3 regions of the Shewanella sp. GJ50-10 genome follow, and region 1 is predicted to be linked to each of the others. Evidence: predicted binding sites of a transcription regulator. Region 1 holds the regulator's gene; each other region holds the start of a gene.
What was found. The regulator NrdR, encoded in region 1, represses ribonucleotide reductase genes. The targets are predictions, from matches to a motif close to AAACACNANATNTNGTGTTT.
Positions count from the first base shown of each region.

Region 1 (8,039 bases):
TGACCTTTTCAGCCGCCATGATTAAATCACCTTCATTTTCTCTGTCTTCATCGTCCATCAAGATAACCATTTTACCTTGGCGAATGTCTTCGATGATCTCTTCTATACTATGTAGTGCCATGTTAAGACCTTTATGTTGTTATTTCCCATATTTGCAATATAGGGTAAAAATAGGGTTATCGCATAAATCCGGCGCTGGCTAACATTTCCATCGTGACTCCGCCTGTCGATTTGGCAGCTTTTTCCGGATTCATTAGCCGTTCTAAATATCGTGCAATAAGGTCAACTTCAATATTCACCTTATCGCCTGCTTTTAATGCTGTCAGTGTGGTTTCTGATGCTGTGTGCGGCACTATTGTTAATCGAAAACGATGACCGTCAATTTCATTCACAGTTAAACTGACACCATCAATGGTAATTGAGCCTTTATGGGCAATGTAGTGAGATAGCTCCGCAGGCGCTGCTAACCAAAATTCTATGGCCTTACCACGAACGCTACGTTGTTCAACGGCAGCGATGCCATCAACATGACCACTAACCATATGACCACCAAGACGTGTGGTTGGCAGTACGGCTTTTTCAAGATTAACTTTTTGACCAACGTGATAGTTAGCAAAACCGGTCAGTGCGACCGTTTCAGCCGAAATATCGGCGACATAGCCATCAGCTAAACATTCCACCACGGTTAAACATACACCGTTAGTAGCAATACTATCGCCTAACTTCACATCAGCTAAATCCAAGTGACCACTGGCAACGGTTAAACGAATATCATCACCTTTACGCTCGATTTTTCTCAATGTGCCTAAGGCTTCAATAATGCCGGTAAACATAAGTACTCACTTGTTTGTGGTTCGGTTCTGATAGATTATTCAGCTCAATTAGCTTTGCCAAAAATGTTCATTCTCAACAAAATTATTATCGTAAACGGCTCAATCAACTAGAGATTAAAAATCAATCGCTGATCTTCGCCTATTCTGCGCGAATCTACTAATTGTAACCCAGGAATTTGTTCCATAGTTTGATAGTCATTCAATTGTAATAAATTACGGCCATGACTACCTAAAATTTTCATTGCTTGATAAAGATAAAGCTCATCTGCTAGTTTTGCATCTAGTACACTACCAGCAAGGCAGGCTCCAGCCTCAACCAGTACTGAATGACATTGCTTACCTAAATGAGTAAATAACGCATGTAAATCAACCCGTCCATCCTCATTTGCAGCAATAGTGATACAACTAACATGATTGTTAAATTTTTCTCGTACTTCTGCGGGATAGTCGACACAAGACACCAACAATATTGGCGACTCTATATCAAACAGCTTTAGTTCAGCCGTTAACCTAGCACGACTATCTAAAATAACCCTTAAAGGCTGATGTAGTTCTGAGGCCGAAAGTGAATTTTGCAAGCTGCCAAGCTGCTCATAACGCACATTTAATGAAGGGTCATCGGCCAATATCGTTTCAACACCTGTTACCAATGCACAATGACGTGCGCGAAGCTTTTGAACATCAGCTCGTGCGTCTGGACCTGTAATCCACTTTGATACACCATTTGAAAGCGCTGTTTTGCCATCAATACTTGCAGCTAGTTTTATGGTGACGCGAGGCAGACCTGTGGTCATTTTTTTAGTAAAGCCCAAATTGAGCAATTTGGCTTGTTCGGTAAGTAAGCCAACATCAACTTGAATGCCCGCTTCTTGTAATAGTCTTATTCCATTACCAGCAACTTGTGGGTTCGCATCGACTTCTGCGACGACGACTCTTTTCACCCCAGCTTTGATTAATGCCAAAGCGCAAGGAGGCGTGCGGCCATAATGACTACAAGGCTCAAGCGTGACATAGGCAGTGGCCTGTGAAAGTTTATGTTGGTTTTGCTTGGCGTCTACATTTTGAAGAGCATGAATTTCAGCATGGGGGCCGCCCGCTTTAATGTGATACCCCTGGCCAATGATTTTATCATCGACGGCAATAACACAGCCAACATTAGGATTAGGACGAGTGGTATAACGCCCTTTTTCAGCCAATGAAATTGCTAGGCTCATCATTTCGATGTCAATAACGGACCACTGAGACATAAACACCTACTTGAATAGTGGCTGCAAAATGTTATCTACAGCCTCAATACTATGAACAAAAATTACTTTTGTAGTTTAGCGATGGCTTCGCCAAACTGAGATACATCTTCAAAGGCACGATAAACAGAAGCAAAGCGAATATAAGCCACTTTATCTAGTACCATTAATTGTTCCATCATTAAATTACCAATCATAGCCGAGTCAATTTCGCGCTCACCAGTGCCACGTAAGGTAGATTTGATTTTAGTTAACGCTTGTTCAATTTGGTCAATAGATACTGGACGTTTTTCCACAGCACGCAGCATTCCGCCTCGAAGCTTATCTTCATCAAATGGTTGGCGAGTACCATCTTGTTTGATAACCCGTGGCATCACCAGTTCAGCACCCTCAAAGGTCGTGAAGCGTTCATGGCACAATGTACATTCCCGACGGCGACGCACTTGATGGCCATCAGCCACCAGACGAGAATCAATCACTTTGGTATCTGTCGCGCTACAAAATGGGCAATGCATATTCGCTCCTGAAAATAAAATAAAATGGCTGTAAGCACAAAGTACTTACAGCCATTAAAGTTTATCCTATTTACTTTATAAGGTTAACCTTATCGATAAGATTATCCTACTTAGTTCAAAAGGATCATGTGTCTAAATGAGAGAAGCAATATGGGCTTAGATTAATTAGCACGATATTGCTCAACCAGAAAACACAAAGTAACGGGTTTATCCGTTACTTTTATCCGTAAACAGGGTATTTAGCACACAACTCAAGCACTTGGTTCTTAACGCGCTCGATAGTAGCTTCATTAGTAATGTCATCTAGTACATCACACATCCAGTTTGTTAACTCTACCGATTCAGTTTCTGTGAAACCACGACGAGTAATCGCTGGAGAACCAATACGTAGACCAGAAGTAACGAAAGGTGAACGTGGGTCATTCGGTACTGAGTTTTTGTTTACTGTGATGTTAGCTTTACCTAACGCAGCATCAGCATCTTTACCTGTCATATCTTTGCTGATCAGATCAAGCAAGAATAAGTGGTTATCAGTACCGCCAGAAACAACATCGTAGCCACGCTCAATGAAGGTTTTCGCCATCACTTTAGCATTGGCAACAACTTGCTCTTGGTAAGTAGTAAATTCAGGATCAAGAGCTTCTTTAAATGCTACGGCTTTAGCAGCGATAACATGCATTAAAGGACCGCCTTGACCACCTGGGAATACTGCTGAGTTTAACTTTTTGTAGATGTCTTCATCATTTGCAGCAGAAAGGATTAAACCACCACGAGGGCCTGCAAGTGTTTTATGCGTTGTTGTCGTTACAACGTGCGCATGTGGCAGTGGATTCGGGTAGATACCCGCAGCAACAAGACCGGCAACGTGAGCCATATCAACAAATAAGTAAGCACCGACTTTGTCAGCGATTTCGCGGAATTTACCCCAATCGATAATACCTGAGTAAGCAGAGAAACCAGCAATAATCATTTTTGGATTGTGTTCAACAGCTAAACGCTCAACTTCAGCGTAATCGATTTTACCTGTAGTTTCATCGATACCGTACTGAACAGCATTATAAAGTTTGCCAGAAAAACTAACGTGAGAACCATGGGTCAAGTGACCACCATGGGCTAGGCTCATACCTAAAACAGTATCACCGCCTTGAAGTAGCGCCATGAAAACTGCTGAGTTTGCTTGAGAACCAGAATGTGGCTGTACGTTTGCGTATGTAGCGCCAAATAATTCTTTTGCACGAGAAATAGCTAACTCTTCTGCAATATCTACATGCTCACAACCGCCGTAGTAACGCTTACCAGGATAACCTTCAGCATACTTGTTAGTTAGCTGAGAACCTTGTGCTTCAAGAACACGTGGGCTGGTATAGTTTTCTGACGCGATTAATTCAATGTGCTCTTCTTGGCGACGAGTCTCATCTTCAATGGCTTGAAACAGTTGTGGATCGTAATCCGCGATATTCATAGCTTTCTTTAGCATTGGTGTCTCCAACAGCAGTTCTTATATATAGGGTTGCGCGGTATTCTACTCTGCTCTGCGTCACAATCCCAGTATTTACAACATGAATTTCTTTGGAAATTATCATTATTTTAATTAATCCAAAATTTGAGTTAACCGAAAAATAAAGTAGAATTATCATCATCATTGGTCACCAAAGAACCTCAAAAATGGCTCAATTTGTCTATAGTATGCTGCGGGTAGGAAAGATTGTTCCGCCTAAGAAACAAATCCTTAAAGATATTTCACTCAGTTTTTTCCCTGGCGCCAAAATTGGTGTCTTAGGTTTAAACGGTTCAGGTAAGTCGACTTTACTTCGTATCATGGCGGGATTAGATACTGAAATCGAAGGTGAAGCGCGCCCGATGCAAGATCTAAAAATCGGATACCTTCCCCAAGAACCTAAGCTTGATGAATCGCAAACCGTACGTGAAGCCATTGAAGAAGCGGTAAGTGAAGCTAAAAATGCCCTCACCCGTTTAGATGAAGTCTACGCGCTTTACGCTGAACCTGATGCAGACTTTGATGCACTTGCAAAAGAGCAAGGTCAACTTGAAGCCATTATTCAATCTCAAGATGCACATAATCTGGACGTGGTGTTAGACCGCGCAGCGAATGCATTACGTCTTCCAGACTGGGATGAAAAAATCGAAGTATTGTCAGGTGGTGAACGTCGCCGCGTTGCAATCTGTCGTCTATTACTTGAAAAGCCAGACATGTTGCTACTTGATGAACCAACCAACCACTTGGATGCTGAATCTGTCGCATGGCTTGAGCGCTTCTTACAAGATTACACCGGCACTGTTGTAGCCATTACCCATGATAGATATTTCTTGGATAATGCCGCGGGTTGGATTTTGGAACTTGACCGTGGTGAAGGTATTCCATGGGAAGGTAACTATTCTTCATGGTTAGAGCAAAAAGATGCTCGTCTGCAACAAGAATCATCTACCGAAAGTGCGCGCCAGAAAACCATTCAAAAAGAATTAGAATGGGTACGCCAAGGCTCTAAAGGTCGTCAATCTAAAGGTAAGGCCCGTATGGCTCGCTTTGAAGAGTTGAATACCAACGACTACCAAAAGCGTAACGAAACCAACGAGTTGTTTATTCCACCAGGACCTCGTCTAGGCGACAAAGTCATTGAAGTAAATAACCTCACCAAGTCATATGGCGATCGTGTATTGATTGATGACTTAACCTTTGCCGTCCCTAAAGGTGCCATTGTCGGTATTATCGGTGCTAACGGCGCAGGTAAATCGACGTTATTTAAGATGATTTCTGGTGCTGAACAGCCTGATAGCGGCAGTATCGAAGTGGGTGAATCAGTACAAATTGCATCGGTTGAGCAGTTCCGTGATTCGATGAATGATAAAAATACTGTCTGGCAAGAAATTTCCGACGGTCAAGATATCATGCGTATCAATAACACAGAGATCCCAAGTCGCGCTTATGTTGGACGCTTTAACTTCCGTGGTGGCGATCAACAAAAAATCATTGGCACTTTATCAGGTGGTGAGCGTAACCGTGTCCACCTTGCGAAATTACTGCAAGCTGGCGGTAACGTATTGTTACTCGATGAACCAACCAATGACTTGGACGTTGAAACACTTCGAGCACTAGAAGAAGCGCTACTAGAGTTCCCAGGCTGTGCCATGGTAATTTCCCATGACCGTTGGTTCTTAGATAGAATTGCCACGCATATTCTAGATTACCGCGACGAAGGTCAAGTTAACTTCTATGAAGGTAACTACACTGAATATACCGCATGGTTGAAAGAACATTTAGGCACTGAAGCGATTGAGCCTCATCGTCTTAAATACAAGCGTATTGCCAAGTAGCACCACCTGTTAGTGTAAACAAAACGCGTTAAAATAATTAAGCCCCAGTAAATTATCTTTTTGTAAAGAAAGGTTGTTTAAACTGGGGCTTTTTAATATTTCAAACAAAAATAAATACCTTGTCTACTTTCATTTTAAGTGGTCATTTAACGATGATTAGCAATAACTTCTTGCATATGAAACCATGAATTGTGAGCAGGCTGTAACAACTCAGATCGCTTAACAACATTTACGATCATTTTAATAAACACTTTTGTTATCAGCATGTTTCGTTACAATCTTATATGCTTTGCTTTACATTCCTTTACCCTTATATGCCGTTTTTTTAATTAAAATAGTCCCTAATTCATCAATCGGTCTGATGATATTTTCTTAGAGCTTATAAAATGAAAAAATTGGCAATTGTTATCATAGTCAGCAGCGTCATCGCTGCGGTAGTGTCTTTTAGTGGTTTATCTCAAGCTGATAAAGCCAAACCTCAGTCCCAAGGGAAACCGCAGAAAACTATCCCTGTCGTCACAGGCATTGTTGATCAGCATGAACTATCACAATCATTATCGTTAATAGGTAAGCTCGACGCTGAGCAATCTGTCTATATTTCATCCCAAGTTGCTGGGCAAATTAGTCAGATTTTAATTAAACCCGATCAAGATATTCAGGCTGGCCAAATCATCGTTCAGTTAGACGATGCTAAAGCGAAAGCTGCTACTGCCGAAGCAGCCGCGTACCTAGCCGATGAAAAGCGTAAACTCAAAGAGTTTCTTAAACTGATTTCAAGTAATGCTATTACTCAGACCGAAATTGATGCCCAGCGTGCCAGTGTTGATATGGCAGCGGCAAGGCTAGCTGCAGCTCAAGCTGATTTAGATTATCACTCTCTTAATGCACCATTCTCAGGTTCTGCTGGCTTGATTGATTTCAGCGTAGGTAAAATGATTTCTGTCGGTACCGAACTTTTATCTTTTGATGACCTTTCTACCATGAGACTCGACCTGCAAGTTCCTGAGCATTACCTATCACTACTTTCAAATGGTATGCCGGTCACAGCTCAAAGCCGCGCATGGCCATCTCAAGAGTTTAACGGCGAAATTATTGCCATTGACTCTCGTATTAACCAAGACACATTAAATTTACGTGTCAGAGTCCAATTTGTTAATCCTGACAACAAATTAAAGCCAGGCATGATGATGGCAGCAACGCTTAACTTCCCAGCAGTATCTGAGCCTGTTATCCCAGTTCAGGCTATTGAGTACTCAGGCACTAAACGCTTTGTTTACCTCGTTGATAGTAACAATGTTGCCAATCGCACCGAAGTCATTTTAGGCGCTCGAATTGATAATGAAGTACTCATTACCGAAGGACTCAACATTGGCGATAATGTTGTCGTTCAAGGACTCGTTAATATGCGTGATGGCGTGTCTGTAGATATATTGGAGCAACAAGGCACAGCGCCACGTTTAGCACATGAAACTTCTGAGCTAATACCTGAAACATCAGCTGACACAACCACGAATGCTGTACAGGAGAAAAGCTAATGTGGCTCTCTGATGTATCAGTAAAACGTCCTGTTGTTGCGATTGTTCTCAGCTTATTGCTGGTAGTTTTTGGTCTGGTTTCTCTGTCAAAACTGTCAGTAAGAGAAATGCCCGATGTCGAGAATCCAGTTGTTACCGTAATGACCACCTATAGTGGCGCTTCTGCGACCATTATGGAAAGCCAGATTACCACTACCATTGAAGATGAACTTACCGGTATCAGTGGTGTAGATGAAATTGAGTCTGTTACTCGTAACGGCATGTCACGTATTACAGTGACTTTTCTTTTAGGTTGGGATTTAACTGAAGGTGTCAGTGATGTTCGTGATGCTGTAGCCCGCGCTCAGCGTCGTTTGCCCGATGAAGCCGACGATCCAGTTGTTTCAAAAGACAATGGTTCAGGTGAGCCATCAATATACGTCAATTTAAGTTCATCAATGATGGACAGAACGCAATTGACTGACTACTCCCAGCGGGTACTTGAAGATCGCTTCAACTTAATCACTGGTGTCAGTTCAATTTCGTTATCGGGTGGCTTATATAAAGTCATGTACGTTCAGCTAAAGCCTGAGTTAATGG
Region 1 is NZ_JBVVSS010000001.1:3,320,729-3,328,767, forward strand. It holds gene ribBA (bifunctional 3,4-dihydroxy-2-butanone-4-phosphate synthase/GTP cyclohydrolase II) at 1-121, opposite strand, end outside; gene AC0L4E_RS14025 (riboflavin synthase) at 177-833, opposite strand; gene ribD (bifunctional diaminohydroxyphosphoribosylaminopyrimidine deaminase/5-amino-6-(5-phosphoribosylamino)uracil reductase RibD) at 941-2,080, opposite strand; gene nrdR (transcriptional regulator NrdR) at 2,143-2,592, opposite strand; gene glyA (serine hydroxymethyltransferase) at 2,813-4,069, opposite strand; gene ettA (energy-dependent translational throttle protein EttA) at 4,258-5,925, shown strand; gene AC0L4E_RS14050 (efflux RND transporter periplasmic adaptor subunit) at 6,312-7,460, shown strand; gene AC0L4E_RS14055 (multidrug efflux RND transporter permease subunit) at 7,460-8,039, shown strand, end outside.

Region 2 (8,039 bases), 1.2 Mb from region 1:
TCATCAGTGAAAATAGTTCAACGGCTTTTATCTCTTTACGACGAATGCTAGTGTCAGCTTCATACTGTAAATACAGACGTTCGAATTCAGTTTGATCAGCAAAGAACGCATCGTATAAACCTGGTACGTCAGATGGGCTGAATAAGCTGATGTTTTGAGATTTAATTAAACGCTGATACATCAGTTTGTTTAATTGAACGCCGTAATCGAGATGACGAACACGGTTGTCGTCAACACCACGGTTATTCTTAAGGACAAGTAGCGATTCAACTTCTAAATGCCAAATAGGGTAGAACAAGGTTGCTGCGCCGCCACGAACGCCGCCTTGTGAGCATGACTTAACCGCAGTTTGGAAATACTTGTAAAAAGGTAAACAACCTGTGTGGAATGCTTCACCGCCTCTAATAGGACTGCCTAAAGCACGAATACGACCAGCGTTAATACCGATACCTGCACGTTGGCTGACATACTTAACAATAGAAGATGCCGTCGCGTTAATTGAATCTAGGCTATCGTCACACTCAATCAATACACATGAGCTGAACTGACGTGTTGGAGTACGTACGCCTGCCATAATTGGAGTTGGCAGTGAAATCTTAAAGGTAGATACCGCATCATAAAAACGTTTGATGTAATCAAGACGAGTTTCTTTAGGATATTTAGCAAATAAACATGCCGCAACCAAGATATATAAGAACTGAGCACTTTCGTATATTTCGTTAGTGACACGGTTTTGAACTAGGTACTTGCCTTCTAATTGCTTTACTGCAGCATAAGAGAAGTCCATGTCACGCCAATGATCCATATAGCCATCAAGAATCGTTAATTCTTCAGCTGTATAGTCTTCAATAATATGTTTGTCGTATTTACCAAGCTCTACCAAACGGTTTACTTGATCAATTAGTTTAGGTGGTTCAAATTGGCCAAAAGCTTTTTTACGTAAATGAAATACAGCTAAGCGAGCAGCCAGAAATTGGTAATCAGGTGATTCTGGTGAAATTAAATCAGCTGCTGCTTTGATAATTGTCTCGTGAATAGCTTCAGTTGGAATACCTTCAAAAAACTGCAGGTGAGAGCGTAATTCAACTTCTGAAACTGAAACGTTATTCAGTCCTTTTGCTGCCCATTCGATAACGCGATGAATTTTATCTAAATCAATTTTTTCGCGTTCGCCACTGCGTTTAGTGACTGTCATATTGCTGTTCATTAAAAAGCCTTGGTTCTATATTTATTGGTGTAATTTATCATTGGATCTTTTTCTATCGTGTTACTTACGATCGCCAATAAATCACATTACGTTCCCTTGTAAGCTGATCATCCAAAAGCATTCACAACATAATATTAACAAAAATACTAGTGTTACAGCGAGATACGTAGGTTTTAAGCTAGTGTCTCTTAGTGATGTCACACACAAGATATGGTGTTTTTAAATTTTATACATACAAGATAGTGAGGTTACTCACTATTTGCAAGCAAGATTTTATTGAATAACTTGTGGATATCTTATGTATATTGAAACAAGTTAGTAAAAGCTAACCTGCTAACGTAAAATACGCTTTAACTTTTCGGTTTAGACGTTTTTTTGTTCGAATATTCACACTGGTTCGATCGCTAAAATAATCAGCGATCGATTGTTTCGGTATAAAAATAGTTTGATTTTTTGATCTAAGGTTTGCTATGCAGATTTAAGCCTTAATAGGAGGTATAACTGATTTAGTTTCTTCAAATGAAATAGGGCTTGAGTTGCTAGTTTAACTAACGATTTTATAAGCTGAGTAAGGCCATTTAATGGCCGCCACTTTGCAATGACTTTGATTACACATGACTTTGATTACACATTAGTATGGTTACGAAATCACTTTTGTTATAAAAAGATCGTGCAGATCAGCAACGGTATTAAATTCAATTTTACTTGGCCATTGCTCTGGAGTATCTGATTCAGATAAATACCCCCACAAGGCTGTTCCGCCTATCATCCCTGCATTGTCAGCTGCAACTAAGTCACGTTCTGCGTCGCCTAAATATAATATCTCATGAGGTTTACAATTAATTTGCTGTGCAGCTAAAAACATTGGAGCGGTATGGGGTTTAGGGTGCTGAGTTGAATCTCCACTTATAATAGATTTTGCACGATGAGTTAAACCTAAAGCATCAATAAGCGGTCGAGTAAACTTTGCTTGCTTGTTAGTGACAATGCCAAATGGAATTTCATTACTGTCCAATAAATCAAGAAAGACATCAAATCCTTCAAATAACCGTGCTTTTTCACCATTTACCATTTTGTAGTAACCCAACAATGATTGCTGAATTTCAAGTTGAGTGGTTTCATCAAGATGCGGCACACCGGCTTTAACTAATGCAAGACTGCCATGTGAAGCCGAATAACGCAGGGCTGCGACACTTTGAGGTGCTATTTTACGATCTAGTAGGCTTAGATTTAACGCATGGATTAAATCTGGTGCAGTATCAGCTAAGGTGCCGTCTAAATCAAAGAGCACAGCTTTAATAGAATTCATAAATGCCTCGTGGTATTAACAAGTTTATCGAGCTATTACATTATTAAGTTTAATTTGGAGCTAAGAAGGGGGTAACGCCGGAATTGACGTTACCTTTTGATATGGCATCTTAATCTTGCTTTGGTTAGTCAGCGACCTTTTGAGTGGCGATCATGTAATTAACATCGACTTTGTTAGTGTACTTATATACACCTGAAAGAGGATTATAAGTGATACCTAATGCGTCACGACAAATTAAGTCGGTATTATCAACTAAGTTTATTAGCTCGGATGGTCTGATGAACTTACTGTGATCGTGTGTGCCGACAGGAAGCATTTTTAACACATATTCAGCGCCGACAATCGCCTGAATATATGACATCATGCTTCGGTTGATGGTTGAAAAGAAAACATGACCACCAGGCTTAACCATGTCACAACATGCTTGAATAACTGATAATGGATCTGGCACGTGTTCAAGCATTTCCATGCAAGTGACGACATCATAATGATTTGCGTGAGTGGCAGCGTGCTCTTCAGCAGTCATGGTATCGTAATTGATGGTCACCCCAGTTTCTAAGGCATGAAGCTTTGCGACTTCAATTTGAGCCTCGCCCATATCTAAACCCGTCACATTAGCACCAATTTTTGCCATGCTTTCTGACAAAATACCGCCTCCACAACCAATATCGATAACTTGTTTTTCAAATAAGCCACCGCTAGTTTGATCAATATAATTTAATCGTAAAGGGTTTAATTGATGTAATGGCTTAAAGTCGCCATTTGGATCCCACCAAGATTCTGCCATTTTGGCAAATTTTTCGATTTCTTGATGATCAACATTCTGTTGAGTGGTGTGTTCTTGGTTCGACATAGCAAGGACCCATAATATATTTATGATTATTGCATGCATTATAACCATCCATTACAAGAAACATAGTGAGATGAAACAAGATTCATTTCTAGTTGCCTATATATTCGGCAGTAATTGCTGATAAAAAAGTCATCGAGGTTTTATTAGCGGCTTTTGGGCATTTCAATAGTAGTGAAACCTAAACAATATTGACTAATTCTTGCTGTTTTTATTCAGTTTTTCACTTGCTTTAACTTTTCGTTGTTCTAGGGTCTAGCCACTTTATTTATCTGTGTTAGAATGCCAAATCACGTTTTTGAGCTACACAATAAAATGGAATAATTATTGTGCGCTAATTTTAGGGGAACGAGCAGTTTATGACTGATCTGGCATCATCAATTTCGCCAATTAACATCGAAGACGAACTAAAAAATTCTTATTTAGATTATGCAATGAGTGTAATCGTAGGTCGTGCATTACCCGACGTTCGTGACGGTTTAAAACCTGTTCACCGTCGTGTGCTTTTTGCAATGAACGAATTAAAGAACGACTTTAATAAGCCTTATAAAAAATCAGCTCGTGTTGTTGGTGACGTAATTGGTAAGTATCACCCACATGGTGACTCTGCTGTTTACGATACAATCGTACGTATGGCACAACCATTCTCAATGCGTTACACCTTAGTAGACGGCCAAGGTAACTTCGGTTCTGTCGATGGTGATTCAGCAGCGGCAATGCGTTATACCGAAATCCGTATGGAGAAGTTAGCTCATTCATTGCTAGCTGATTTAGAAAAAGAAACCGTGGATTATGTACCTAACTATGATGGTACAGAACATATCCCTGCGGTTTTGCCGACTCGTGTACCGACATTATTAATTAATGGTTCATCTGGTATTGCGGTTGGTATGGCGACGAATATCCCGCCGCACAATATCAATGAAGTTGTTCAAGGCTGTTTAGCGTTAATAGAAGAGCCTAGTCTCTCAATTGAACAGCTAATGGAATACATTCCTGGACCTGACTTCCCTACAGCTGCGTCAATCAATGGCCGTAAAGGTATCATTGATGCATACAAAACTGGCCGCGGCCGTGCTGTTATGCGCTCAAAAGCAGAAATTGAAGAAGAAAACAATCGCGAACGTATCATCGTTACAGAAATCCCTTATCAAGTGAACAAAGCACGTCTGATTGAAAAAATCGCTGAGCTTGTTAAAGATAAGAAGATTGAAGGTATCAGTGGTTTACGTGATGAGTCTGATAAAGACGGCATGCGCATTGTTATTGAAATCAAACGTGGTGAAGTCGGCGAAGTTGTACTAAACAACTTATACGCTCAAACACAAATGCAGTGTTCTTTTGGTATTAACATGGTTGCGTTGACAAATGGTCAACCGAAACTGTTTAACCTAAAAGAAATGCTTGAGTGTTTTATTCTTCACCGTCGTGAAGTTGTGACTCGCAGAACAGTATTCGAATTACGTAAAGCTCGCGAACGTGCACATATCCTTGAAGCACTAGCGATTGCACTTGCTAACATTGATCCAATTATTGCGTTAATTAAAGCATCACCAACTCCAGCTGAAGCAAAAGTTAAATTAGTTGCTCAAGGCTGGCAGTTAGGTAATGTGCAAGGCATGCTTGAAAAAGCAGGTGATGATGCAGCGCGTCCAGAATGGTTAGAGCCTGAGTATGGTATTCGTGATGGCGAATACTTCTTAACTGAACAACAGGCACAAGCGATCCTTGAATTACGTTTACATCGCTTAACTGGTCTTGAACATGAAAAAATTCTTGCTGAATATGAAGAGTTATTAGAGTTCATTGCTGGTCTATTGTTTATTCTTCGCAGCCCTGAACGTTTGATGGAAGTCATCAAAGAAGAGCTAGAAGAAGTATTAGAACAATACGGTGATGCTCGACGTACTGTAATTAATCAAAACGAAGTTGATATGAGTCTTGAAGACTTAATTAACGAAGAAGATGTCGTCGTGACATTATCACATATGGGTTATGCCAAGTATCAGCCACTGACTGACTACCAAGCACAACGCCGTGGTGGTAAAGGTAAAGCAGCAACTAAAGTTAAAGACGAAGATTTCGTTGAGAAGTTACTCGTTGCTAACACTCATGACACCATCCTTTGTTTCTCTGACTTCGGTAAAATGTACTGGCTTAAAGTTTACCAATTACCATTGGCAAGCCGAACAGCACGTGGTCGCCCAATCATTAACTTACTACCATTATCTGATGGTGAGCGTATTACTGCTATTTTACCAGTACGTGAATATGCTGATGATAAGTTTATTGTTATGGCAACAGCGCACGGTACAGTTAAGAAAACCGCATTAACGGCTTATAGTAATCCTCGTGCAAACGGCATTATTGCTGTTAACCTGAAAGATGATGATCAATTAATTGGTGTTGATATTACTAATGGTAGTGATGACATCATGTTGTTCTCGAATGAAGGTAAAGTCGTTCGTTTCAACGAGAAAGTACGTGATTCAGAAACAGGTGAAGTGAAGAAAGATCCGGAAACAGGTGAAGACTTAATTGCTATCCGTCCAATGGGCCGTACAGCAACAGGTGTTCGCGGTATCAAACTTGAAGATGGTCAAAAAGTCGTTTCGATGATCATTCCTAAAGAAGAAGGTTCTATCTTAACTGTGACTGAAAATGGTTACGGTAAGCGTACTGACCTTTCTGAATACCCAGCTAAGAGCCGTGGTACTAAAGGTGTAGTTTCTATTAAGGTGAGTGAACGTAATGGCGCAGTTGTTGGCGCTGTACAAGTCACTGAGTCTGAAGAAATCATGTTGATTAGTAACAAGGGCACGTTAGTTCGTACTCCTTCAAGTGGTGTGTCACTGATTGGTCGTAACACGCAAGGTGTGACTATCATCCGTACTGCTGAAGACGAGAAAGTCGTTGGTTTGCAAAGACTAGACGAAATCGAAGTAACTGAAGAAGAGTTAACAGAAGGCGTTGAAGGTGAACAACCTGAAACACAAGCTGTAGAGAATACAGCAGATGATGCAACAGATACTCCAGAAGCTGATGCTTAAGTAAAACGATAAGCGATTACAAAAAAGGATGCCAATGGCATCCTTTTTTTATGTCTGACTTTTGTCATTAAATACGTTGTTACTACACATAAATATTAACTTGAGTCGTTAAAACTTAAATAACCTGAACTCGGGATAAGAAGTTAGTTAACTTGTTAATTTATTTGATGTTTTCTTTCAGTATTATTCTAGAGAGATATTTTTGCTTAGAACAAGGCAAATTTGTGCGTCAATAGCTGGCCTATTGCAAACAAATTTAACGCCGTTATCAGTAAAAATAGCCTCTAGAAAGCAAGTTGTTATCCCGGGCTCAGGTTAAATACTTAAAGCTAATGAGCATTAGTTATTTACTCACTGTTAATCACAGTTCAAAAACTATTACTACACTGAACAAAAATTAGTGCTTAATGACTATTCTTCGTAAGTGTATCGGCTCTTTTAAAAGTATCTCGCCAGAAATTTGAGCTTAGCTTAGCGATAACCCGTGACTCACCATTGAGCAGCATTGCCATACCGATATTAAGCTCTGGAGAATAAGACACTTCAGCCACATAGCCCGCAACCCAACCAGCATGATAAATTAATGGTCTACCTTCAAATTCATACACTCGCCAGCCTTTTCCATAATGAGCGTTATCTAGGTAGGTACGCCAATCACGTCGTCTTAGCTCTTTCGTAGTTCTGACACCAGCGGTTGTGACATCCTTGATAACACTATTTGACAACACACCAGGGTTTTCGCCAAGGTTTGCAATGAGCCATTTTGACATATCAGTAATACTGGCATTAACTCCAGCTGCCGGCGCAACAGCATAATAGTTCGGTTTTACGGTCACTTTTCTGAAACCAGACTTTGTCTTAACGTGAGGTTCAGCGCGATTACTTTGCTGATCAAATGCATCATAACCAATAGATGCAGTTTTCATATTGAGGGGTGAAAATATTTTCTGTTGTAGTAAGTCTTCGTAAGATTGACCAGATTGTTGTTCAATCGCATTTTCTATAAATGAAAACGCGACATTTTGATAGCTGTAACAAACACCTGGTTGGCACATAGGCGTCAACTCAGAGAACTTATTGATGATCCTTTCCATGTCGACATTAGCATTGATTAAATTATCGTAGCTATTTGGCATCAACCCGGTACTTTGGCCAATGATATGACCAAGATTAATGTCTTTAGCTTGTTGTTTATCTGCAAGGGTAAATTCAGGTAGGTAGCTTACGATAGGTTGTTGCCAGCTTAATTTTTTCTCGTTTACCAGCATGCTAGCCAATGTTCCAGCAAATGTTTTAGACACGGACGCTAGTCTAAAAACAGTATCAGCGTTTACATTTAAACTGCCACCTCTTGTACGCTTACCATAAGTACTCAGTTTTAATACTTGATCGCCTTCAACAATAACAAAAGCGCCACCGGGAACTTTGCTTTTTCTTAGTTGACTGTGAAAATTTTGTTTGAAGTTATTTGTTATTTGAATATATTCAGATTGCGTCGCGGCTAAAGAAGAAATAGAGCTAAGTGCCCCGATAGATAACGTGCCTAAAAGCAAAATAGGTTTTAAAAGCATTTACAGTTCCAATGACCGTTTAAACGGCTTATTTTTTATTGTATTTGTGACG
Region 2 is NZ_JBVVSS010000001.1:2,163,069-2,171,107, reverse strand. It holds gene nrdA (class 1a ribonucleoside-diphosphate reductase subunit alpha) at 1-1,207, opposite strand, end outside; gene AC0L4E_RS09070 (HAD family hydrolase) at 1,848-2,516, opposite strand; gene ubiG (bifunctional 2-polyprenyl-6-hydroxyphenol methylase/3-demethylubiquinol 3-O-methyltransferase UbiG) at 2,641-3,369, opposite strand; gene gyrA (DNA gyrase subunit A) at 3,726-6,416, shown strand; gene AC0L4E_RS09055 (serine hydrolase domain-containing protein) at 6,821-7,987, opposite strand.
Region 2: the regulator NrdR is predicted to act here: its motif matches at 1,407-1,426, upstream of nrdA (class 1a ribonucleoside-diphosphate reductase subunit alpha).

Region 3 (8,039 bases), 1.8 Mb from region 1:
GGTTTGGCTTTACGGCGCATTGGCGCATCACCAATATCAACACCGGTAATAAAGCGCTTATCACGCTTAGGTGCTGTTTTAGGTTTATTGCTTGTACTACGCTTTTTGTTCGATGCTTTGGCATCGCTTGCCTTGGCATTTTTGCTGCCAGCTTTTGGTTTATCTTTTAAGCCTTTGAATTTGCCTTGTAGACCTTCAATAGTCGAAAAGTCAAAATTCTTACGTAAGAATACTTGGATTTTCTTAAAGCTGTCCCAGTCTTTAGGGCCAACTAATGAAATTGCATCACCTTTAGCGCCAGCGCGGCCTGTACGGCCAATGCGGTGAACGTATTCTTCAGCAAATTTGGGCATGTCAAAGTTAATCACTAATGACACATTTAATAAATCTAATCCACGAGATGCAACATCGGTTGTCACCAATATTTTTTGTTGGCCGCGGCTGAATTTATCCATAATCTGATTACGAGCAGATTGATTTAAGTCGCCACTTAACGCTGCAGTTTCTAAGCCTTGTTCAGCAAGAAGCTTGGCTAACCTGTCAGTGTCTGCACGAGTCGCGGTGAAAATAATCACTTGCTTGTGCTGCTCAGTTTTAAGTATGTGCTGCAATAGAGCTTGTTTGTGATCTAAGTGATCAACTAAATATACACGCTGTGTAATATCTTTATGTTCATTGTGCGATGCACCAATAGCCACGTGACTTGGGGTTTTCAGTAATGTCGCAGCAATATCATTAACATGGTCATGATCGAGTGTGGCAGAAAACATCAAGGTTTGTCTGCGCTTGTGATCAGCGGCGTCATTAATGGCTTTTAATTGTGGGGCAAAACCTAAATCAAGCATACGGTCTGCTTCATCAAGAATAAGCAGTTCTAAGCCATTAAGATAAAGATGGCGTTGCTGAAGATGATCGGCAATACGACCCGGCGTAGCCACAATAAAGTGAGGATCACGGGATAACGATTTTGCTTGGTCGTTAAAGTTCTCACCACCTAAAATGCTCACCGCTTTATATTGAGTGTTTGCCACCAATAAACGTAGCTGGCCATAAACTTGCTGAGCAAGCTCTCGGGTTGGCAATAAAATAAGTACACGCGGATCTTTTTTAGATAAGGCCTTTGTTGATATTACGCGCTGCAGTGCAGGTAATAAAAATGCCAGGGTTTTACCTGAACCGGTTTTTGAAGATGCCATTAAATCTTTACCCGCTAGGGCAATCGGCAGGGCTTGCTGCTGAATTTCAGTTGGCTCAGAAATGCCCATATGCTTTAGACTTTCAAGTAAGCGTTTGTCTAAAGAAAAATCGGTAAATAACAAAGGTAAATCCCCTAAAAAATGATAGCCAGATATTATAACGTGTAAGCCTGAGATAGCCAACAGCTTAAGCCTCAGTTATGCTGCGTTTTACTATTTAAATTTCCATTAATTTCAGTTTAAGGATGTCGATAAACATGTCGGATGTTGCCAACGAACCAAGCAAGACCAAAGAATTACGCATTGGTGTTGCGCTCGGCAGTGGAGCTGCTAAAGGTTGGGCTCACATTGGTGTATTAAAAGAACTTGCCGAGATGGGCGTTTATCCAGATAAGGTGGCTGGGTGTTCTGTAGGCGCTTTAGTCGGTGCGGCGTATGCCAATGATCATCTCGATGAACTAGAAAGCTGGGTACGGGGGTTTTCAAGCTGGGATGTTTTAGGGCTTATGGATTTAAGCTGGCGTAAGGGCGGCTTAATCAGTGGTGAGAAAGTGTTTGATGTAATAGCGGGTCGCATTGGTGAGCTTAAAATTGAACAACTTAAAAAGCCTTTTTCTGCCGTTGCGACAGATTTATATTCAGGCCAAGAAATCTGGTTCAAAGAGGGCGACTTACGTCATGCCGTTAGAGCATCTTGTTCGATGCCAGGCTTTTTACCGCCTGTGCAACTGGAAGAACGCTGGTTAGTGGATGGCGCAGTCGTCAATCCTGTTCCAGTGTCTATGTGCAGGGCAATGGGCGTAGATGTGGTCATTGCGGTTGATTTGAATGGTCACCGCCGCAATAGTATGCATATGTTACCGCAGCAAATGAAAAGCCGTGCGCCAACGGAACTTGAAAAGCAGCAACAAGAAGCTAAAGAGTCTGAGTCGGCGTTTATGGACATTTGGGGTAAAGGTAAAGAGTACATTTCCGGTCTGACTGAAATGTTTTCTACGTCTTCAAAATCTCATCCAGGGATGATTGCGGTAATGTCTCAATCAATGGATATTTTAGAGCAACGCCATAAACGTGCACGTTTGATGGGCGACCCGCCTGACGTGTGTTTGGTACCACAGCTTGCTGATATTGGTACTATGGAGTTTCATCGCGCTGCAGAAGCCATTGAAGCGGGTCGTCAAGCCGTGCGCCAAACCGCTCATTTAATCAACTCTTCGCTAGGCCGATAACGGTTTTCATAATTCTGGTCAAGCTCTGTATTGCTATTTAGTGCAGAGCTTGGCAGTAATTTTTTTCATTTTATCTGCCTTCGTTAAACTATGATCCAGATCATAGAATTCTAGTCTTCATTATTGCTTAATGCACCATATATTGTGTTTATTGGTTCTTTGTTGTGGATATATAGTGTTTATATCCTGTGCATAAATGGAGTAAAAGTAATGCCTGTAGTAATTAAAAGGGACGGATGTCGGACTGTATTTGATGAGTCTAGAATAAGGGATGCCATTGTTGCTGCAATGGCGACGGCTACAGGTCATGCCGATGTAGATTATGCTGCTACTGTAGCTTGTGTGATTAGAGATCAGTTATCACATAAACAAGAAGTAGAGATACATCATCTTCAAGATCTGGTTGAAAACCTATTAATGGAAGGGCCTCATAAAGAGGTGGCTCGCCATTATATTGAGTATCGCCATGACCGCGATATTTGTCGTGAAGCTAAAAGTAAGCTTAACTGCGAAATTCGTGGTTTAGTTGAACAAAGCGATAGCTCTATTCTTAATGAAAATGCCAATAAAGACGCAAAAGTTATTCCTACTCAGCGTGATTTATTAGCGGGTATTGTGGCTAAGCATTACGCTAAATCTCACTTATTACCTAAAGACATTGTTGCTGCTCATGAGTCAGGCCAACTGCATTATCATGACCTTGATTACGCACCTTTCTTCCCAATGTTTAACTGCATGCTAATTGATTTAGCGGGCATGATGACCCATGGCTTTAAAATGGGTAACGCTGAAATTGATACTCCTAAGTCAATTTCAACAGCGACTGCAGTAACTGCTCAAATTATCGCTCAAGTGGCTAGCCACATTTACGGCGGCACTACCATTAACCGCATCGACGAAGTGTTAGCGGAATTTGTGCAAAAGAGTTACCAAAAGCAATTAGTGATTGGTAAAGAGTGGGGCGTGAGCGACGTTGAAGCTTTTGCTATGGCGCAGACAGAAAAAGAATGTCATGACGCATTCCAGTCTTTAGAGTATGAAGTGAACACACTGCATACAGCAAATGGCCAAACACCATTTGTGACCTTTGGTTTTGGTTTAGGCACCAGCTGGGAATCTCGATTAATTCAAAAGTCGATTCTGACAGTACGTATGGCTGGCCTTGGTAAAAACCGTAAAACAGCTGTATTCCCTAAACTTGTTTTTGCTATTCGTGATGGGATAAATCATAAAGCTTCTGATAGCAATTATGATGTTAAAAAGCTGGCATTAGAGTGTGCAACTATGCGCATGTATCCAGATATTCTTAACTATGAGCAAGTTGAACGTGTTACTGGTTCATTTAAAACCCCAATGGGTTGCCGTTCTTTCTTAGGTACTTACGAAGAAAATGGCGAGCTTGTTCATGAAGGTCGTAACAACCTCGGTGTTGTTAGCCTTAACTTGCCAAGAATTGCGATTGAAGCAAAAGGCGACGAAAAAGCATTCTTTGCATTACTTGATGAAAGAATGACATTGGCTCGTAAAGCATTAGATACACGTATCGCTCGTCTTGTTGGGGTTAAAGCCAGAGTGGCGCCAATCTTATACATGGAAGGCGCATGTGGTGTTCGCTTAAAAGCAGATGATGATATTTCTGAAATTTTCAAGAATGGCCGCGCATCGATTTCATTAGGCTATATCGGTCTGCATGAAACAATCAATGCGTTATACGGAACTGAAGAGCACGTATTCGATAGTGAGTTACTTCGCACTAAAGCCGTTGAAATTATCAATGTGATGAAGCGTGCTACCGAGTCTTGGAAAGCAGAAACAGGTTATGGTTTTAGCTTATACAGCACCCCAAGTGAGAACTTGTGTAGCCGTTTCTGTCAGTTAGATGCAAAACAGTTTGGCGTAGTTGAAGGTGTGACTGATAAAGGTTACTACACCAATAGCTTCCACTTAGATGTTGAAAAGAAAGTTAATCCATACGATAAAATTGATTTTGAATTACCGTACCCAGAAATCACTAACGGTGGCTTCATTTGCTACGGTGAGTTCCCTAACATGCAGCACAACATTGAAGCATTAGAGAACGTATGGGATTACAGTTATAGCCGAGTGCCTTATTACGGTACTAACACGCCAATTGATGAATGTTATGACTGTGGCTTTGTAGGTGAATTTAACTGTACCAGTAAAGGTTTTGTGTGTCCTAAATGTGGCAACCATGAACCAAGCAGAGTATCAGTAACACGTCGTGTATGTGGTTATTTAGGTAGCCCTGATGCACGTCCGTTTAACCACGGTAAGCAAGAAGAAGTGAAGCGCCGCGTTAAGCATATCTAGTTGCTTCATTGAGTTAAGGTAGAATCAAATAAGGCGCTAAATAGCGCCTTATTTATTTGAAAGGTAAGTGTTATGAATTTTCATCAGTATTATCCAGTCGATGTGATTAACGGCCCAGGAACGCGCTGTACTTTGTTTGTATCGGGTTGCGATCATCAATGTCGCGGTTGTTATAACCAGTCGACTTGGGACCCTCGCTCAGGTCATGAAGTGGATAAGCAAATGGAAGATCAAATCATTGCTGATTTAAATGACACTCGAATCAAACGCCGTGGATTATCTTTGTCAGGCGGCGACCCGTTATTTCCAGCAAATTTAACCGCTATCTTGTCTTTGGTTAAACGCGTGAAAGCGGAATGCCCTGATAAAGATATTTGGCTGTGGAGTGGTTATAAACTTGATGAAATGTCGCTGAAACAACAGCAAGTGTTGTCGTATGTGGACGTATTGGTTGATGGTAAGTTTGAACAAGACTTAGCCGATCCAAGCCTTAAATGGCGTGGCAGTTCAAATCAAGTTATCCATGACATTAGTGAGTTGATTGCTGTTAGTTAACTTTTGCTGTTATTCAACTCTAGCTGTGCTTGTTGATTGTCATGAGCGAGTTTTTAAGCTCATTTTTGATGGTTTTATTTTACCACTATCAATAACTGCGACACGAATAATCTGAGTTGTTTTCGCCAGTGATGACGTTGTTGTTTAATCTCGTATTCAACTTGAATGTTATAAAAACAGTATAGTAATCAAAGTACAATTTATAGTCATTAGACAATGAAACACCCATAGCAGTGATGAAATGGTAAATTTATGCGTTGTAACGGGCTTTGAAGTTAGCTAATTCAACCTCTTTAGGTATATAATTTGCGTTCGAAAAAGTGTTGTTCGATATCAAAACAACTCATTGCTATCGATAACATGTAAGAATTTAAGGTAAAGAAATGAATTTAAAACAAGAACTGCAAACACTAAACGATAAAGCAGAGAAGTTTCGCCGTAAACTTGCTGCCGCTGAAGCTCGTGAAGATAAAGCGATTATCATGCAGTTTAAGAAAGAAATTGCCACCGTCACTAAGCGAATTGCTAGTTTGAAAAACCAGCAATCACGTCAATTGAATAAACAAGGCCAAGAAGTTAAAGGCTTAAAATTCAATCGTGCGCTGACTAAAGCTGAACAAGCTGATATGGGCAAACTTAAAAAGTCAGTTAAAGGACTTGTAGTTGTACATCCAATGACAGCTATGGGCCGTGAAATGAATATCACTGTTGTCACCGGTTTTGCTCCTGCAAAATTCTAGTCCAATATACGAAATAGTCATGACATATATGTCAGTTCAAGGATGAATAGTCTCAAGGATTGAGCGTTGTCTTAAAGGTTTATCCATGTCGATTAAATATATCGCCACTTCTAAGTTACCTACGCCTTGGGGCGTATTTGCGATGCATGGTTTCGAAGATACCGAAACCGGTAAAGAGCATGTGGCGTTAACTTATGGTGAGCTTGATGCCACCGAGCCGATGTTAGGCCGTATTCATTCAGAATGTCTAACTGGTGATGCTTTATTTAGTTTACGTTGCGATTGCGGTTTTCAGCTGCAAACTGCGATGCAAAACATTGCTGAGCAAGGTCAAGGTTTTATTCTATATTTACGCCAAGAAGGGCGTGGCATTGGTTTATTAAATAAAATCCGCGCCTATGAGTTACAAGATCAAGGTGCTAATACCGTAGAAGCAAATGAGCGTTTAGGTTTTGAAGCTGATATGCGTAAGTACGACATGATTGAGCCTATGCTTAAGCAAATTGGTGTGAGTAAAGTTAAGCTCATGACTAATAATCCACGTAAAGTAAAAGCGATGCAAGCTGTCGGTATTGAAGTTGCTGAAAGAGTACCTTTGCAAGTGGGTAAAAACCGCTACAATGAAGATTATTTAAAAACGAAATCAACAGAGCTAGGTCATTTAATGACTGAGCATCATTTTGTCGATAACGATAAATAACCATGATTCATTTTGAATACATTAATCTGTAAGTAAACTGCTTATTAAAATGGGTTACCTCAATTGAAAGCGTTTAGCTTTATCAATTCTAAAAGCGTTGCAATGTTATTTGCAGCGCTTTTTATTAGTTTTTTTATGATGCCTAGCAGTCATGCTGATGAGGCAAATAATCCCGATCTTTCTCACTACGCTTTTGCCAATTACATTGGTAGTGGTATTTATCGCGCTTCTGGGCAAAATGCTGCAGTAGTGAACATTCCGTTTGCGTTTGATATTGAAGAGTCTGAAGATCATATTTTGACCTTAAGATTACCTATTTCATTAGGTTTCTTTGATTACTCTTTCAGTGATTTACCCGAAGGCGAATTGCCTGATAATGTTGGCACAATGACCATCACGCCTGGGATCGAATACAAATGGCTTTATGATGAGCAACTCACATTCGAAAGCTATTTAGATTTAGGTTATGGACACAATTTTTCTAATTCAAGCAATGTGGGCATTTTCTCAACGGGTGTGTCAGCCTTATATGAGTTAGAGCAAGCTAAATATACTCCGGTATGGGTGAATCGAGTTTATTACGCTGGCTATAAAAGCAGTATCAATGACAGCTCGGAGAGTTATTCAGTACTGCAGTCAGGTATCGACTTTGGCATTGGTCAGCATTGGGATTGGGGCGATTATACTATCGAGCCGAGACTATTTGTTGCTGGGCGCTGGTATTTTAATAAGCTTAAATTTATTACACCATTAGAAGATGATATTCACACATCAAGCACTTATGAAATCGGTGCGACCTTGGCGTTATCAAAACCACTTGGTTGGGGTTGGTTTAGTACCGACCGATTTGGTATCAGTTATCAAACTGACGGTGAGTTACAAGTGTGGCGCTTAATCTTTGAATTCCCGATGTAGGCTGGTTTAGCTATATAAAAATGTAATAAAAAAGGCATGAATTTCATGCCTTTTTTATGGGTATCAATACTAAGAGTTAATTAAAACAATATAGCGACTACTTACCCCAAATACTGGCATTGACGCCTTCAGTACTTTTGTCTGTATGAATAGACTTTGACTCTTTGACCGCTGGCGCGTCCTTGTCCTTTCTGTCAACATAAGGCTTTGGTGCAGGCAAGGGAAGTTTGTTCATTTTAAGCCACAAGTATTCGACCTTGTCTCTAGCCCACTCGGTTTTACGTAAAAACTTTAAACTCGATTTAACGCTTGGGTTGTCGTTAAAGCAGCGAATATTGATACGGCTTCCTAATTCTTCCCAGCCGTAATTATC
Region 3 is NZ_JBVVSS010000001.1:1,531,691-1,539,729, forward strand. It holds gene AC0L4E_RS06350 (DEAD/DEAH box helicase) at 1-1,265, opposite strand, end outside; gene rssA (patatin-like phospholipase RssA) at 1,454-2,425, shown strand; gene nrdD (anaerobic ribonucleoside-triphosphate reductase) at 2,636-4,756, shown strand; gene nrdG (anaerobic ribonucleoside-triphosphate reductase-activating protein) at 4,829-5,311, shown strand; gene AC0L4E_RS06370 (YibL family ribosome-associated protein) at 5,695-6,051, shown strand; gene ribA (GTP cyclohydrolase II) at 6,137-6,751, shown strand; gene AC0L4E_RS06380 (hypothetical protein) at 6,887-7,666, shown strand; gene AC0L4E_RS06385 (VF530 family protein) at 7,764-8,039, opposite strand, start outside.
Region 3: the regulator NrdR is predicted to act here: its motif matches at 2,556-2,575, upstream of nrdD (anaerobic ribonucleoside-triphosphate reductase).